2 regions of the Paractinoplanes rhizophilus genome follow, and region 1 is predicted to be linked to the other one. Evidence: predicted binding sites of a transcription regulator. Region 1 holds the regulator's gene; the other holds the start of a gene.

Evidence for each region. Region 1 encodes HspR, which represses chaperone genes until heat shock. Its sites were predicted from a motif close to TTGAGTNNNNNNNACTCAA; they were not measured.
Region 2: a site for HspR is predicted at 1,421-1,439, ahead of dnaK (molecular chaperone DnaK). Genes of this name have one in related genera too.

What each region holds. Positions count from the first base shown of each region.
Region 1 covers NZ_JBHTBJ010000027.1:57,631-64,151, reverse strand. Annotated here, with positions in the region: gene grpE (nucleotide exchange factor GrpE) at 1-380, shown strand, start outside; gene dnaJ (molecular chaperone DnaJ) at 487-1,683, shown strand; gene ACFQS1_RS28520 (heat shock protein transcriptional repressor HspR) at 1,705-2,139, shown strand; gene ACFQS1_RS28515 (hypothetical protein) at 2,217-2,687, opposite strand; gene ACFQS1_RS28510 (cation:proton antiporter) at 2,828-4,036, opposite strand; gene ACFQS1_RS28505 (cation:proton antiporter regulatory subunit) at 4,091-4,588, opposite strand; gene ACFQS1_RS28500 (sugar efflux transporter) at 4,650-5,864, opposite strand; gene clpB (ATP-dependent chaperone ClpB) at 6,012-6,521, shown strand, end outside.
Region 2 covers NZ_JBHTBJ010000079.1:3,330-9,850, forward strand. Annotated here, with positions in the region: gene ACFQS1_RS39805 (Hsp20/alpha crystallin family protein) at 1-164, opposite strand, end outside; gene ACFQS1_RS39810 (MerR family transcriptional regulator) at 309-677, shown strand; gene ACFQS1_RS39815 (hypothetical protein) at 741-1,157, opposite strand; gene dnaK (molecular chaperone DnaK) at 1,501-3,390, shown strand; gene ACFQS1_RS39825 (nucleotide exchange factor GrpE) at 3,428-4,000, shown strand; gene ACFQS1_RS39830 (DnaJ C-terminal domain-containing protein) at 4,016-5,014, shown strand; gene ACFQS1_RS39835 (chaperone modulator CbpM) at 5,011-5,328, shown strand; gene clpB (ATP-dependent chaperone ClpB) at 5,336-6,521, shown strand, end outside.

The DNA.
Region 1 (6,521 bases):
AGCGGGTCACCGCCGAGTACGCCAACTACCGCAAGCGGGTCGACCGGGACCGGGCGGCCGCCGCCGAGCTCACCACGGGAGCGGTGCTCACCGCGCTGCTCCCGGTGCTCGACGACATCGACCGGGCCCGCGAGCACGGCGACCTGGTCGGGCCGTTCGCCTCGGTGGCGGAGTCGCTCACCGCGGTGACCGGCAAGCTGGGTCTCACCGCGTTCGGCGAGAAGGGCGACCCCTTCGACCCGAACCGGCACGAGGCGGTCGCGCACCAGACGTCGGCCGACGTCACGGAGCCGACCTGCGTCGAGGTCATGCGCCGGGGTTACACCCTGGGCGAGCGGCTGCTGCGGGCCGCTCTGGTCGCGGTCGCCGACCCCGAGTGATCTCACAGGCTGTGCCTCTACCCAAGCCTGGACTATCAGTCGGCGGAGCTCGTCCCGCCCACGGCGATGCGGTGGGCGGGACTCCCGCTAGGAGGAGGTGGACGCGATGAGCTCGAAGGACTGGCTCGAGAAGGACTTCTACGCCGTGCTCGGCGTGAACAAGTCCGCCTCAACCGACGAGATCAAGAAGGCGTATCGCAAGCTCGCCCGCGACCTGCACCCCGACCGGAACCCGGACAACCGGGAGGCCGAGGAGAAGTTCAAGGCCGCGTCCGAGGCGTACGACGTGCTCTCCGACGACAAGAAGCGCAAAGAGTACGACGAGATGCGCTCGCTGTTCGGCTCGGGCGCGTTCCGCCGGGGCGCGCGTTCCGGTTCGCCGGGCGGGCAGTTCGACCCGTCCGATCTGTTCGGTGGCTTCTCCAACGCGGGTGCCCAGGGCGGGGCCGGCGATCGCCGGTTCGGCGGGGCCGGCTTCTCCGACATCTTCAGCTCGATCTTCTCGGGCGGGGGGCCGGGGGGTGGCGCGGCCCGGCGCGGCCCGCGCCGCGGGCGCGACGTGGAGACCGAGGTGACCCTCGACTTCACCCAGGCGGTACGCGGCACGACCCTGCCGCTGACGCTGCGCTCGGCCGGCGAGTGCGACACCTGCCACGGCAGCGGGGCGAAGCCCGGCACCACGCCGCGCACCTGCCCGCAGTGCCACGGCAGTGGGCTGATCTCGCGCAACCAGGGGTCGTTCAGCTTCTCCGAGCCGTGCCGCGAGTGCCAGGGCGCGGGCACCATCGTCGACGAGAAGTGCGCCGAGTGCCGCGGCACCGGCGGGGTCACCAAGACCCGTACGATCAACGTCCGCTTCCCCGCGGGCGTGGCCGACGGCCAGCGGATCCGGCTCAGCGGCCGGGGCGAGCCCGGCGACCGCGGCGGTCCGGCCGGCGACCTGTACGTGCAGGTGGCCGTCCGTCCGGACGAGCTGTTTGGCCGCAGCGGCGACGACCTCACGCTGACCCTGCCGATCAGCATCGCCGAGGCGGTGCTCGGCGCCGACCTGCGGGTGCCCACGCTGGACGGGCCGGTCACCATGCGGGTCCCGCCCGGCACGCCGAGCGGGCGCAAGCTGCGGGCCCGCGGCAAGGGCGTGGCCCGCAAGAGTGGGCCACCCGGCGACCTGATCGTCACGGTTGACGTGCAGGTGCCGGACGGTGTCACGGGGGAAGCGCGCGATGCGCTGGAGCGTTTCGCGAAACTGACCCCGCCGGCCGGGCGGGAACGGCTCGAGGCGCGCGTGCGCCGGGGCGGTTAGGACGTTCTCGGGAGGTGGCACATGTATGAAGAGATCGACATCTCGGTGGAGCAGGCCTCCGACGCGAAGGTCCTGATCATCTCGGTGGCCGCGCGGCTGGCCGGCATGCACCCGCAGACCCTGCGCCAGTACGACCGGCTCGGGTTGGTGCAGCCCGGCCGGGCGGGCGGCGGCGGGCGCCGGTACAGCGAGCGGGATGTCGCGTTGCTCCGCGAAGTGCAGCGGCTGAGCCAGGAGGACGGCGTCAACCTGGCCGGCATCAAGCGCATCATCGGGCTCGAGCAGCTGGTGGCCGACCTCCAGCAGCGCATCCAGGAGCTGGAGGCGCAGCTCGACGAGGCGTACCACCGGATCGCCCAGATGGAGAGTCCGTACTCGAGGCGTGACCTGGTGCGCCAGGAGCGCCCGTCGACGGCCCTGGTGGTGTGGCGTCCGCGCCGCTCCGCCGACAAGTAGGACATCGCTCGTAGCGGATGGCGGCCTTCCCCGGAAGGCCGCCCTTCTTTGTGATCCGGTCGTTCGCCGCGGGCTGATCAGCGCCCCAGCGTGCCGCCGCCGGTCGTGCGGCCGAACATGCCGAGGCGGCGCGGGTGGCGGACCAGGCCGCCCTCGATCCAGTCGGAGTAGTCGAAGGCCTCGGGCCGGCTCATCAGGACGCGGCAGTTGTGCGCCCAGATGGACATCGGCTCGTCGCCGACCTCCTCGGCGCGTTCGACGTACTTCTTGAGGCGGCGTTTGCGCTGGTTGGTGGCGTTTTGCCGGACTCCGTCGGCGGCGTAGATGTACATGCAGTGCTGGGCGAAGCGGCGCGCGGGGCACTGACGGTCCATCGCCAGCTCGAAGAGCGTGGGCGCCAGGACGTCACCGGCGATCAGCAGATCCCAGTCGGGCGGCATGTTGTCCAATGGCACGGACTCGGGGTGATATGCCCATGCCTGCAACTCCTCCGGTCGCGGATCGACCGGGTTTGCGAACCCGTAGAAAGTCGACTCACGCACAGTCACGCCGCCGCCCCGCCGTAAAGTCCGATTAACACAACTTGTCGAGCCCGAACGCTAGCGCGCCCAAAGTTACTACGGAAGTGTTAGCGGGTCACAATCGGATACTAGTCAGTAGCATTAAGCAGCGTTGCCGGTTCGGCACCTTACTCACCTGCGGGAAGAGGGTTGACGGGCCGCCGCCGGTCGGCCATGCGGCGCCGCACGACGGTCCGGAACCACTGGTAATCGGGCAGGCGCGCGAGCATCGGGCCGGAGATCACGGTGATCAGCACGTAGGCCGTCGCCAGCGGGGCCAGTCGCGGCTCGACGCCGGAGGCCACCGCCAGGCCCGCGATGACCACCGAGAACTCGCCGCGCGGCACGAGGGCGAGGCCGGCCCGCAGCTGACCGGGGAGCGCGATGCCGGCCCGCTTCGCGGCGAGATAACCGGTCAGCACCTTGGTCGCCATGGTGAGCACGGCCAGCCCGAGCGCGGGCAGCAACACCGGCGGCATGTCGGCCGGGTTGGTGGACAGGCCGAAGAAGACGAAGAAGACCGCGGCGAACAGGTCGCGCAGCGGGGAGAGCATCTCGGTGGCGTGGTGCGCGACCGGGCCGGAGAGCGCGATGCCGACCAGGAACGCGCCCACCGCGGCCGAGACCTTGAGCTCGGCGGCCACGCCGGCCACGAACAGCGTCAGGCCGAGCACGCTGAGCAGCAGTGCCTCCGGGTCCTGCACCGACATGAACTTGCTGATCGTGCTGCCGTAGCGGATCGCCACCACCAGGACCGCGATCACGGTGACCACCGCGACCGCCAGGGCCTTGGCGCCGCCGGCCAGGCCCACCCCGGCCAGCACGGCGGTGACCAGCGGGAGGTAGAAGGCCATCGCGAGGTCTTCGATCACCAGCACGCTCAGGATGACCGGGGTCTCGCGGTTACCGAGGCGGCCGAGGTCGCCGAGCACCTTGGCGATCACGCCGGAGGAGGAGACCCAGGTGATGCCGGCCAGCACCAGGGCGGCCCGCCAGTCCCAGCCCAGCAGCAGCGCGAAGCCGGCCCCGGGCAGCGCGTTGAGCAGGCCGTCGATCAGGCCGGCCGGGGCGGCGGCGCGCAGGTTGCCGACCAGCTCGGTGGCGGAGTATTCCAGGCCGAGCATGACCAGCAGCAGGATGACGCCGATCTCGGCGCCGACCTCGATGAACTCCTCGCTGGCCGAGAGCGGGATGAGGCCGCCGTGCCCGAAGGCGAGGCCGGCCAGCAGGTAGAGCGGGATGGGCGAGAGACCGACCCGGCGGCCCAAGCGGCCGAGCATGCCCAGGGCAAAGAGCAGCGCGCCGACCTCGATCAGGAGAATCGTCGTACTGTGCACTCTTTCGCCCTTAATTCTGGGGTTTTCTGTCGCGGGTAAATAGAGCTGGCCGGCCTAGTCGTCGCGCTCGCCGGCCAGGATGGCGGTGACGCCGTCCAGGCCCTCGCGGGTGCCGACCGCGACCACGACGTCGTTCGCCTCGAAGACGAAGGACGGGCCCGGCGAAGCGATCACCTCGCGGTCGCGCAGCACGGCCACGATCGACGCGCTGGTGCGGGTGCGGGCCCGGGTGTCGCCGAGCTGGCGGCCCACGAACGGGGAGCCGGCCGGCAGCGCGATCTGCTCGGTGAGCAGGCCGGCCGCCTGCTGGCGCAGGCCGGCGAGCTGGCCGAGCATCAGCGACGCGCCGAGCACGTCGGCGAGCGCCTCGGCCTCGCCGTCGGTCAGCGGGATCGACGCCAGGCACGAATCCGGGTCGTCCACGTCGTAGAGCACCAGGTCACGCCGGCCGTTGCGGTGGGAGACCACTCCGACCGTGCGACCGCTCGAGGTGACGAGGTCATGCCGGACTCCGATCCCCGGCAGCGGAGTCTGTTCCACCCTTACACGCACGCCTGCAACGGTACTGGATGTTCCACGGGACACCCTTTTCACTATGGGCGATACGCCGGACCTATGCGGCGGATATCGCGGGCTCCCTCGTGATGAGCCGTTTCCGGTGGAGGGCGCGGGTGCGGCCGCTGGCCACCAGCAGGAGCGCGCCGACCAGGCAAAGGCCCAGGTTGAAGGCGTACGCGAGGCGGAAGTCGAAGTGCTGCGCCAGCCCGAACAGCGGGGCCGCCATGATCTGGCCGATCGGGAACGTGTTGGTGACCATGGTGGTGGCCCGCCCGGGGTGCTCAGGCATCAGGTCCTGCACGTACGAGATGCTCAGCGCCCCGACCGTCGAGATGACCACCGCCTGGAGGAGCTGGGCGGCGGCCAGCACCCAGACGTGCGCCGCCGTGGCGGCGACCGCGTGGTAGGCGACCGCGCAGAGGACGCCCACGAAGATCAGCCGGCGGATCGGGACGCGGGTGGCCAGCGCGCCGAGCGCCAGCATCATCGGGATCTCCAGCGCCGCGCAGACGCCCAGGATCAGGCCGGCCTGGCTGATCGTGCCGCCCAGGTCGTCGCGCACGAACAGCGGCATGGCCTGGACGTTGAGCGTGGACGCGGTGGTGACCACGGTGAAGCTCGCGATGATCAGGAAGAGGGCCGCGGGGCTCTTCGCATGGGTGGCCTCGTGCGGGGCCGGGGTGACGGCCGCGGCGGGCACCTTGGGCAGCATCGTGACGACCAGCAGGGCGCCGACCAGGTAGAGGGCGCCGGCCAGGCCGTACGTCCAGCCGAAGCCGTGCGCGGCCAGGATCAGCGCGGCCAGCGGCGGGCCGCCGACCCAGGCCGCCGAGAACAGGGTGCGCAGCGCGCTGATCCCGAAGGCGGCCCGGGACGGGTCCTTCTGGTGCAGCATCTGCCGGGCGTACGCGAAGCTCTGTGGAAAGAGCGACCCGGCGATCGCCGTGAGCGTCACGGTGACCGCGAGCACCGCCCAGTAGTTCCGGAGGACGGCCGTGAGGCCGGCGCCCAGCGCGCCGGCGAGCGCCGCGGTGATCAGCAGCTGGCGCCGGATCGGGCGGCGGTCGGAGACGCGGCCGATCAGCCAGGACACCGCCACGCCCGAGATCGGCGCGACGATCAGGAAGGCCGTGGTGCGGATCGGGCCGGCGTGCAGCCCCTCGGCGAGGAAGAGCGCGAGATAGGGACCGACGAACGAGGTCGCCAGGCCGACCACGATGAAGATCAGAGAGAGCGGGAGAAGCCGGCGGGTCAGGGGTGGTACGGCCATGATTCGTTACGGTACGGCGCGGTGGGCGCCCGTCCGGAAGCGTTCGTGTCCACCGTCACGGCCGTTCGGCCAGTGACGTTGTCGAGGTGGTTCTAGGCTTCTAGAGTTGAGTGGAACCCGCTCAAGTTCTCCGATCAGGTGGAGTCGATGAACGCCGAACGTTTGACCACCAAGAGCCGCGACGTCATCACCGGCGCCGTCGCCGACGCGGGCCGCCGCGGGCACGCCACGGTCGAGCCGTGGCACCTGCTGCTCTCGCTGCTCGACACCGGCGGGTCCACGGCGCCCGCGCTGCTGCGTGCCGTCGGCGCCAACCCGGCCGACGTGCGCCGTGCCGCGGTGCGGGCCCTCGAGCAGATCCCGTCCGCCCGCGGCGCCAGCACCGCCGAGCCCAGCCTGTCCCGCGAGTTCGTCAACGCGATCGGCGAGGCCGAGCTGATCGCCCAGCCCCTCGGCGACGAGTACGTGTCGACCGAGCACCTGCTGGCCGGCCTCGCCCGGGTCGGCGGCGCGGTCGGCCGGGCCCTCAAGGGCGTCGGCGCCACCGAGGAGTCGCTGGTCGCGGCGTTTCCGCAGGTGCGCGGCGGCGAGCGGCGGGTGACCACCCCCGATGGCGAGCAGACGTACCAGGCGCTGGAGAAGTACAGCGTCGACCTC
Region 2 (6,521 bases), on a different contig from region 1:
AGCTCGATCGAGTCGGGGTCGACGCCGGGCAGGTCGAAGTACACGTTGAACCAGTCACCGTCGCGCTCGGCGTCGACGTGCATCACCGCGGGCCGGCCGGCGGTGCCGGTGAGCTGCTCGAAGACGCGGTCGATGTCGCGGAACGGGTCGGTACGCATCAGCATGGTCATCTCCTCCTCGGTGCTCCTTCACCCAAGGGTCTTCGGTTCCCGGGGATCTCCCGGTGGTTGAGTGGCATTGACTCAACTTGTCTCTACCGATACAACGAAGTCATGGCAGCGTCAAGTCCATCGTTCAAGAAATCTTCGGTGGCCGCCGGTGGGGCGGCCCTGGACGCCCGGTGGCAGTCGGAGGGCCTGTATCCGATTTCGGTGGTCACCGAGATGACCGGTCTGGGTGCACCCACGCTGCGCGGCTACGAGCGGGCCGGGCTGCTGCAGCCGGCGCGCACCGCGGGGGGCATGCGCCTGTACAGCCCGCGCGATGTCACGCTGGTGCGTCGGGCGGCTGTCTTGGCCGCCGAGGGCATCAACCTGACCGGTATCCGCCGGATCCTGGCGCTGGAGGCGCAGGTGTCGGCACTGCAGGCCCGACTCGCCGGCAGGGACGGCGCAGGGAGGCTTTCCGAAGCCGCTGCCGGGACAATGCCGATGGTTGAGCGAGGCGCGCATCGGTGAGACATCTACGGTCGGCCGTCCGAGGAGCGCCACTGCGCCGTGTGCCGCGCTGGCTGTGGCCGGTCAGGTGCCGAAGCCGGCCGCTTCGTCGGCGGCGGTGATCTGGGCGTGGAAGCGCTGGTGGACCCAGCAGGTCTCGCCGAGCAGGGTGATCTTCGCCCAGCGGCCGGCGACCGGGCCGAGCCGGGTGGCGCGTGGCAGGGTGCCGATCAGGCGTCGCGGGTTGGCGCCGCCGGAGAACTTGGTGCTGTCCAGCACGTAGATGGCGTCGTCGGTGACGGCCACGCACCGGTACTTGATCCAGAACATGGTGAGGCCGGTCAGGTACGTGATGACGAAGAACAGGAAGTTCGGCGCCGACTGGCAGATGAACGCCTGCCGGACCTGCGCGCCTTCGGGCAGCAGATGCGCGGCGCGCCGCACCAGGTCCTCCCGAGGTTGCCTCTCACGCGGCACGGCCGCCCCCGCGTCGTCCTTCACCGCCATTCCTATCCCATGTGTGCCGCCGCTGACCGTATCCATGCCGGCCGAAGGTGCGGCCAGGCTGGGCCGCATGCCGGCCGGGAATGCGGCTGCGCCCGCGGCGTGGAGCTCCGCGGGCGCAACTCTTTCGATCATCAGGGGCCTCAGGCCGAACCGGTCCCGGCCCGCGCAACCGGATCAGGTGCGCTAACCCATGATTTAGCACTCGCCGCCGCCGAGTGCCAGACAGATGTGATGTGAACTGGATCACAACGAAAGAGTTGACAGGACTGGGCTCAAGTTTTATTCGTTGAAGGTGAGAGCTTCGGCGATTCCCCCGTCCATGTGAAGGAGGTTGACCATGGGACGCGCCGTTGGTATCGACTTGGGCACCACCAACTCCGTCGTTGCCGTGTACGAGGGCGGTCAGCCGCAGGTGATCGCGAACGCGGAGGGCGGCCGGACCACCCCGTCGGTGGTGGCGTTCACCGACTCGGGTGAGCGACTCGTGGGGCAGTTGGCCCGGCGGCAGGCGGTGCTGAACCCGAAGGGCACGATCTCGTCGGCGAAGCGGTTCATCGGCCGCCGCCACACCGAGATCAAGACCGAGGCCGATCAGGTGTCGTACGACGTGACCGCCGGCCCCGACGGTGCGGTCCGCTTCGCGGTGCGGGGTAAGCAGTACGCGCCGGAGGAGATCAGCGCGCAGGTGTTGCGCAAGCTGGTCGACGACGCGGCCAAGCACCTGGGGGAGAAGGTCACCGACGCGGTGATCACCGTGCCGGCGTATTTCAACGACGCGCAGCGGCAGGCCACCAAGGCCGCCGGCCGGATCGCCGGGCTGAACGTGCTGCGGATCATCAACGAGCCCACCGCCGCGGCGCTCGCATACGGGCTGGACAAGAAGGGCCACGAGACGGTCCTGGTGTTCGACCTCGGCGGCGGCACCTTCGACGTGAGCATCCTGGACGTCGGTGACGGCGTGGTCGAGGTCCGCTCCACCGCCGGCGACACGCACCTGGGCGGCGACGACTTCGACCGCCGCCTCGTGGATCACCTCGCGCTGGAGTTCCAGCGCGACAACGGCATCGACCTGCGCGCCGACCCGCAGGCGCTGCAACGGCTCTACGAGGCCGCCGAGAAGGCGAAGACCGAGCTGTCGTCGGTGACCCAGACGCAGGTGAACCTGCCGTTCATCACCGCCGACGCGTCCGGCCCCAAGCACCTGATCACCACGATCACCCGGGCCAAGTTCGACCAGCTCACCGCGGACCTGGTGGAACGGTGCCTGCAGCCGGTGCGCCAAGCCCTGGCGGACGCGAAGATCAGCGAGAACGACCTGGACGAGGTCATCCTGGTCGGCGGCTCGACCCGGATCCCGGCCGTGCAGTCCCTGGTCAAGCGGCTGACCGGCGGCAAGGAGCCGAACATGTCGGTCAACCCCGACGAGGTCGTCGCGCTCGGCGCCGCGGTGCAGGCCGCCGTGCTGCAGGGCGAGGTCAAGGACGTCCTGCTGCTGGACGTCACCCCGCTGTCGCTGGGTGTCGAAACCCTGGGCGGGTTGATGACCCGGCTGATCGAGCGCAACACCACCATCCCGACCCGCCGTTCCGAGACTTTCACCACCGCCGAGGACAACCAGCCCGCCGTCGACGTGGTCGTGCTGCAGGGCGAACGGGAGAAGGCCGCCGACAACCGGATCCTGGGCCGGCTGCGCCTCGAAAATATTCCGCCGGCGCCGCGCGGGGTGCCGCAGATCGAGGTCACCTTCGACATCGACGCCAACGGCATCCTCAACGTCTCCGCCAAGGACTCCGCCACCGGCGCCGAACAGAAGATCACCATCTCCGGCTCGGGCACCCTCGACGAGGCCGAGGTGCAGAGGATGGTCGCCGACGCCGAACGGCACCGCGCCGACGACACGAAGCTGCGCGAGGCCGTGGAGGCCCGCAACACCCTCGACGCGGTCGCCTACCAGCTCGAACGGCGCCTGGCCGAGCTCGGCGACGCCGTGGCGGTGCACGACAAGGCCCGCGCCGAGATGCTGGTGTCCGACGCCCGGCAGGCGATCAAGGACCCGGCCCCGCTCGACCGGCTGCGGTCCCTGACGGCCGACCTGCAGCAGATGCTGCACGGCCTGGCCACGACCTCCGCAGGATCGACCGCCACCGGAGCCGGCGCAGGCACGGCGGCGGGTCCGGCCGCGGGCGAGGACGACGTGATCGACGCCGACTACTCCCCGGCCGGCTGACCCGCAGTGAGCGAGCGACACAGGGAGGTGACCTGAGATGACCAGCGCCCAGCACGATGCCCGCCCGCACGACGCGGACGCTGCGGCGCAAGCCGATGTGCCGGCCGGCGCGGACACCGCACCGGCCGGCACCCCGGCCGAACCCGGCACGCGGGATGCCGGGCCGACGGTTTTGGAGCTGGAGGACCGGTGGCGGCGGGCCGTGGCGGAGCTGGACAACTTGCGCAAGCGGTTCGAGCGGCAGCTGACCGAGCAGGCCCGCACCGAACGGGCCCGCACCGCGGCGGCGTTCCTGCCGGTCCTGGACAACCTGGAACTGGCGTTGCGGCACGCCGACGCGGACCCGCAGGCGATCGTCACCGGGGTCCGCGCGGTGCACGCCCAGGCGATCGACGCGCTCGCCGGCCTCGGCTTCCACCGCATCGACACCCCGGGCGTGCGGTTCGACCCGGCCCGGCACGAGGCCGCCGGATCGGTGCCCGCCACCGACGGCGTGCAACCGGGCACCGTGACCGAGGTGCACCGGGCGGGCTACGCCGCCGACGACGGGACGCTGGTGCGCCCGGCGGTGGTCACCGTCGCGCAAGCCGTGAAAGAGCAGGACGGCTAGGAAGGGGGTGAAGCGGTGGCTACCACGACGAAGGACTACTACCAGGTGCTGGGAGTCGAGCGGTCAGCCGGGCAGGACGAGATTCAGCGCGCCTACCGTAAGCTGGCCCGCCGCTTCCACCCGGACATCAACAAGGAACCCGGCGCGGAGGACCGGTTCAAGGACATCAACGAGGCCTACGAGGTTCTGTCGGATCCGAAGAAGCGCGCCCGCTACGACCGCTACGGCGCGCAGTGGCGGCAGATCCCGGAGGACTACGACGGCCCCATTCCAGGGACCGGCCCGTTCCGCGGCGCGGGCCGTCGGGTGTACGTCAACACCGGCGGCCCCGGGTTCGGCGAGCCGGGCTTCGACGAGGCCGGCTTCGGCGGTGTGGATGTGGAAGATCTGCTCGGTGGCCTCTTCGGCGGCCGGTCCGGCGGGTTCGGCCGGGGCGGCCGGGTGTCGGCGCCGGGCGCGGACAGCGAGGCCGAGATCGAACTCACGGTCGAGGACGCGTACGCCGGTGGGCGGCGGCGGATCACGCTGCCAACGCCGTCGGGGCCGCGCAGCTTCGACGTCGCGATCCCGGCCGGCGTGACCGACGGGCAACGGATCCGGCTGGCCGGGCAAGGCTCGGCCGGGCTCGGCGGTGGCCCGCGCGGCGACCTGTACCTGATCGTGCGGCTGGCCCCGCACCCGCGGTACCGGGTCGAGGGCCGCGACATCACCGTGCCGCTGCCGGTCGCCCCGTGGGAGGCCGTGCTGGGCGCGAACGTGCCGGTGGACACCCCCGGCGGCCGGGTGCAGGTGCAGGTACCGGCCGGGTCGTCGTCCGGGCGGCGGCTGCGGCTGCGTGGCCGCGGCATGCCCCACCCGAACGGCGCCGCGGGTGACCTGTACGCCGAGGTCAGGATCGTCGTCCCGGCTCAGGTGACGCCGGACGAACGGCAACTGTGGCAGCGCCTGGCGCAGACCGCCACCTTCGACCCGCGCGATGCTCGGGCCGCAACCTCATCAGGGGGCCGGTCATGACCCGCTACCTGCTGGCCCGGCAGGCGCCGGTATCGGCCTTGACGGTGACCCAGTTCGCCGCCGCGACCGGCCTCGACGCCTACGAGGTGACCCGGCTGGTCGCGCTCGGGCTGCTCGACGCCGTCCGCGGCCCCGCCGGGCCGCTACTGCCCGCGACGCAACTGGCCCGGGCCGCCCGCATCACCCGGCTCCGCGCCGGGCTCGGCTTGAACTACACAGCGCTCGGGGTGGTCCTCGAGCTGCTCGAGCGCATCGAACACCTGGAGGCCGCACTGCGCGCCGAACGCAGCGGCCGGAACGGACCGTGGAGGTGATCAGCTGATGGACGCCAACCGCCTGACCCAGAAATCGCAGGAAGCGCTGCACGACGCGCAAACCAAAGCGCTACGGTTCGGGCACGTCGAGGTCGACGGCGAGCACCTGCTGCTCGCCCTGCTCGACCAACCCGACGGCCTCGCGCCGCGCCTGCTGGCGCAGGCCGGCGCCGACCCCGACGCCGTCCGCGCCGCCGTCGAAGCCGAACTCGGCCGCCGGCCCCGCGTGTCCGGGCCGGGCTCGCAGCCCGGGCAGGTGTTCGTCACCCAGCGCCTGTCGCGGTTGCTGGACACCGCCGACCGGGAAACCAAGCGCCTCAAGGATGAGTACGTCTCCGTCGAGCACCTGCTGCTCGCCCTGGCCGAGGAGGGCTCGCAGACGGCGGCCGGGCGGGCGCTGCACGAGCGCGGCCTGACCCGCGACCGGCTCCTGTCGGCGTTGACCGGGATCCGCGGCAACCAGCGGGTCACCTCCGCCAACCCCGAGGTCGCCTACGAGGCCCTGGACAAGTACGGCCGGGACCTGGTCGCCGACGCCCGCGCCGGCAAACTGGACCCGGTGATCGGGCGGGACACGGAGATCCGCCGGGTGGTGCAGATCCTGTCCCGCAAGACCAAGAACAACCCGGTGCTCATCGGCGACCCGGGGGTGGGCAAGACCGCCATCGTGGAGGGCTTGGCGCAGCGCATCGCGCACGGCGACGTCCCCGAGGGGCTGCGGGACAAGACCGTGTTCGCCCTCGACATGGGTTCGCTGGTGGCCGGCGCCAAGTACCGGGGCGAGTTCGAGGAACGGCTCAAGGCCGTCTTGAGTGAGGTGAAGGCGGCCGAGGGGCGGATCCTGCTGTTCGTCGACGAGCTGCACACCGTCGCCGGCGCCGGCGGCGGCGCCGAGGGCGCGATGGACGCCGGGAACATGCTCAAGCCGATGCTGGCCCGCGGTGAACTGCACATGATCGGCGCCACCACCCTGGACGAGTACCGCAAGCACATCGAGAAGGACGCCGCCCTCGAGCGCCGCTTCCAGCCCGTGCTCGTCGACGAGCCGAGCGTGGAGGACGCCATCTCGATCCTGCGGGGTCTGCGCGAACGGCTGGAAGTGTTCCACGGCGTACGGATCCAGGACGCTGCGCTGGTTGCCGCCGTCACGCTGTCGCATCGCTACATCTCCGACCGGTTCCTGCCGGACAAGG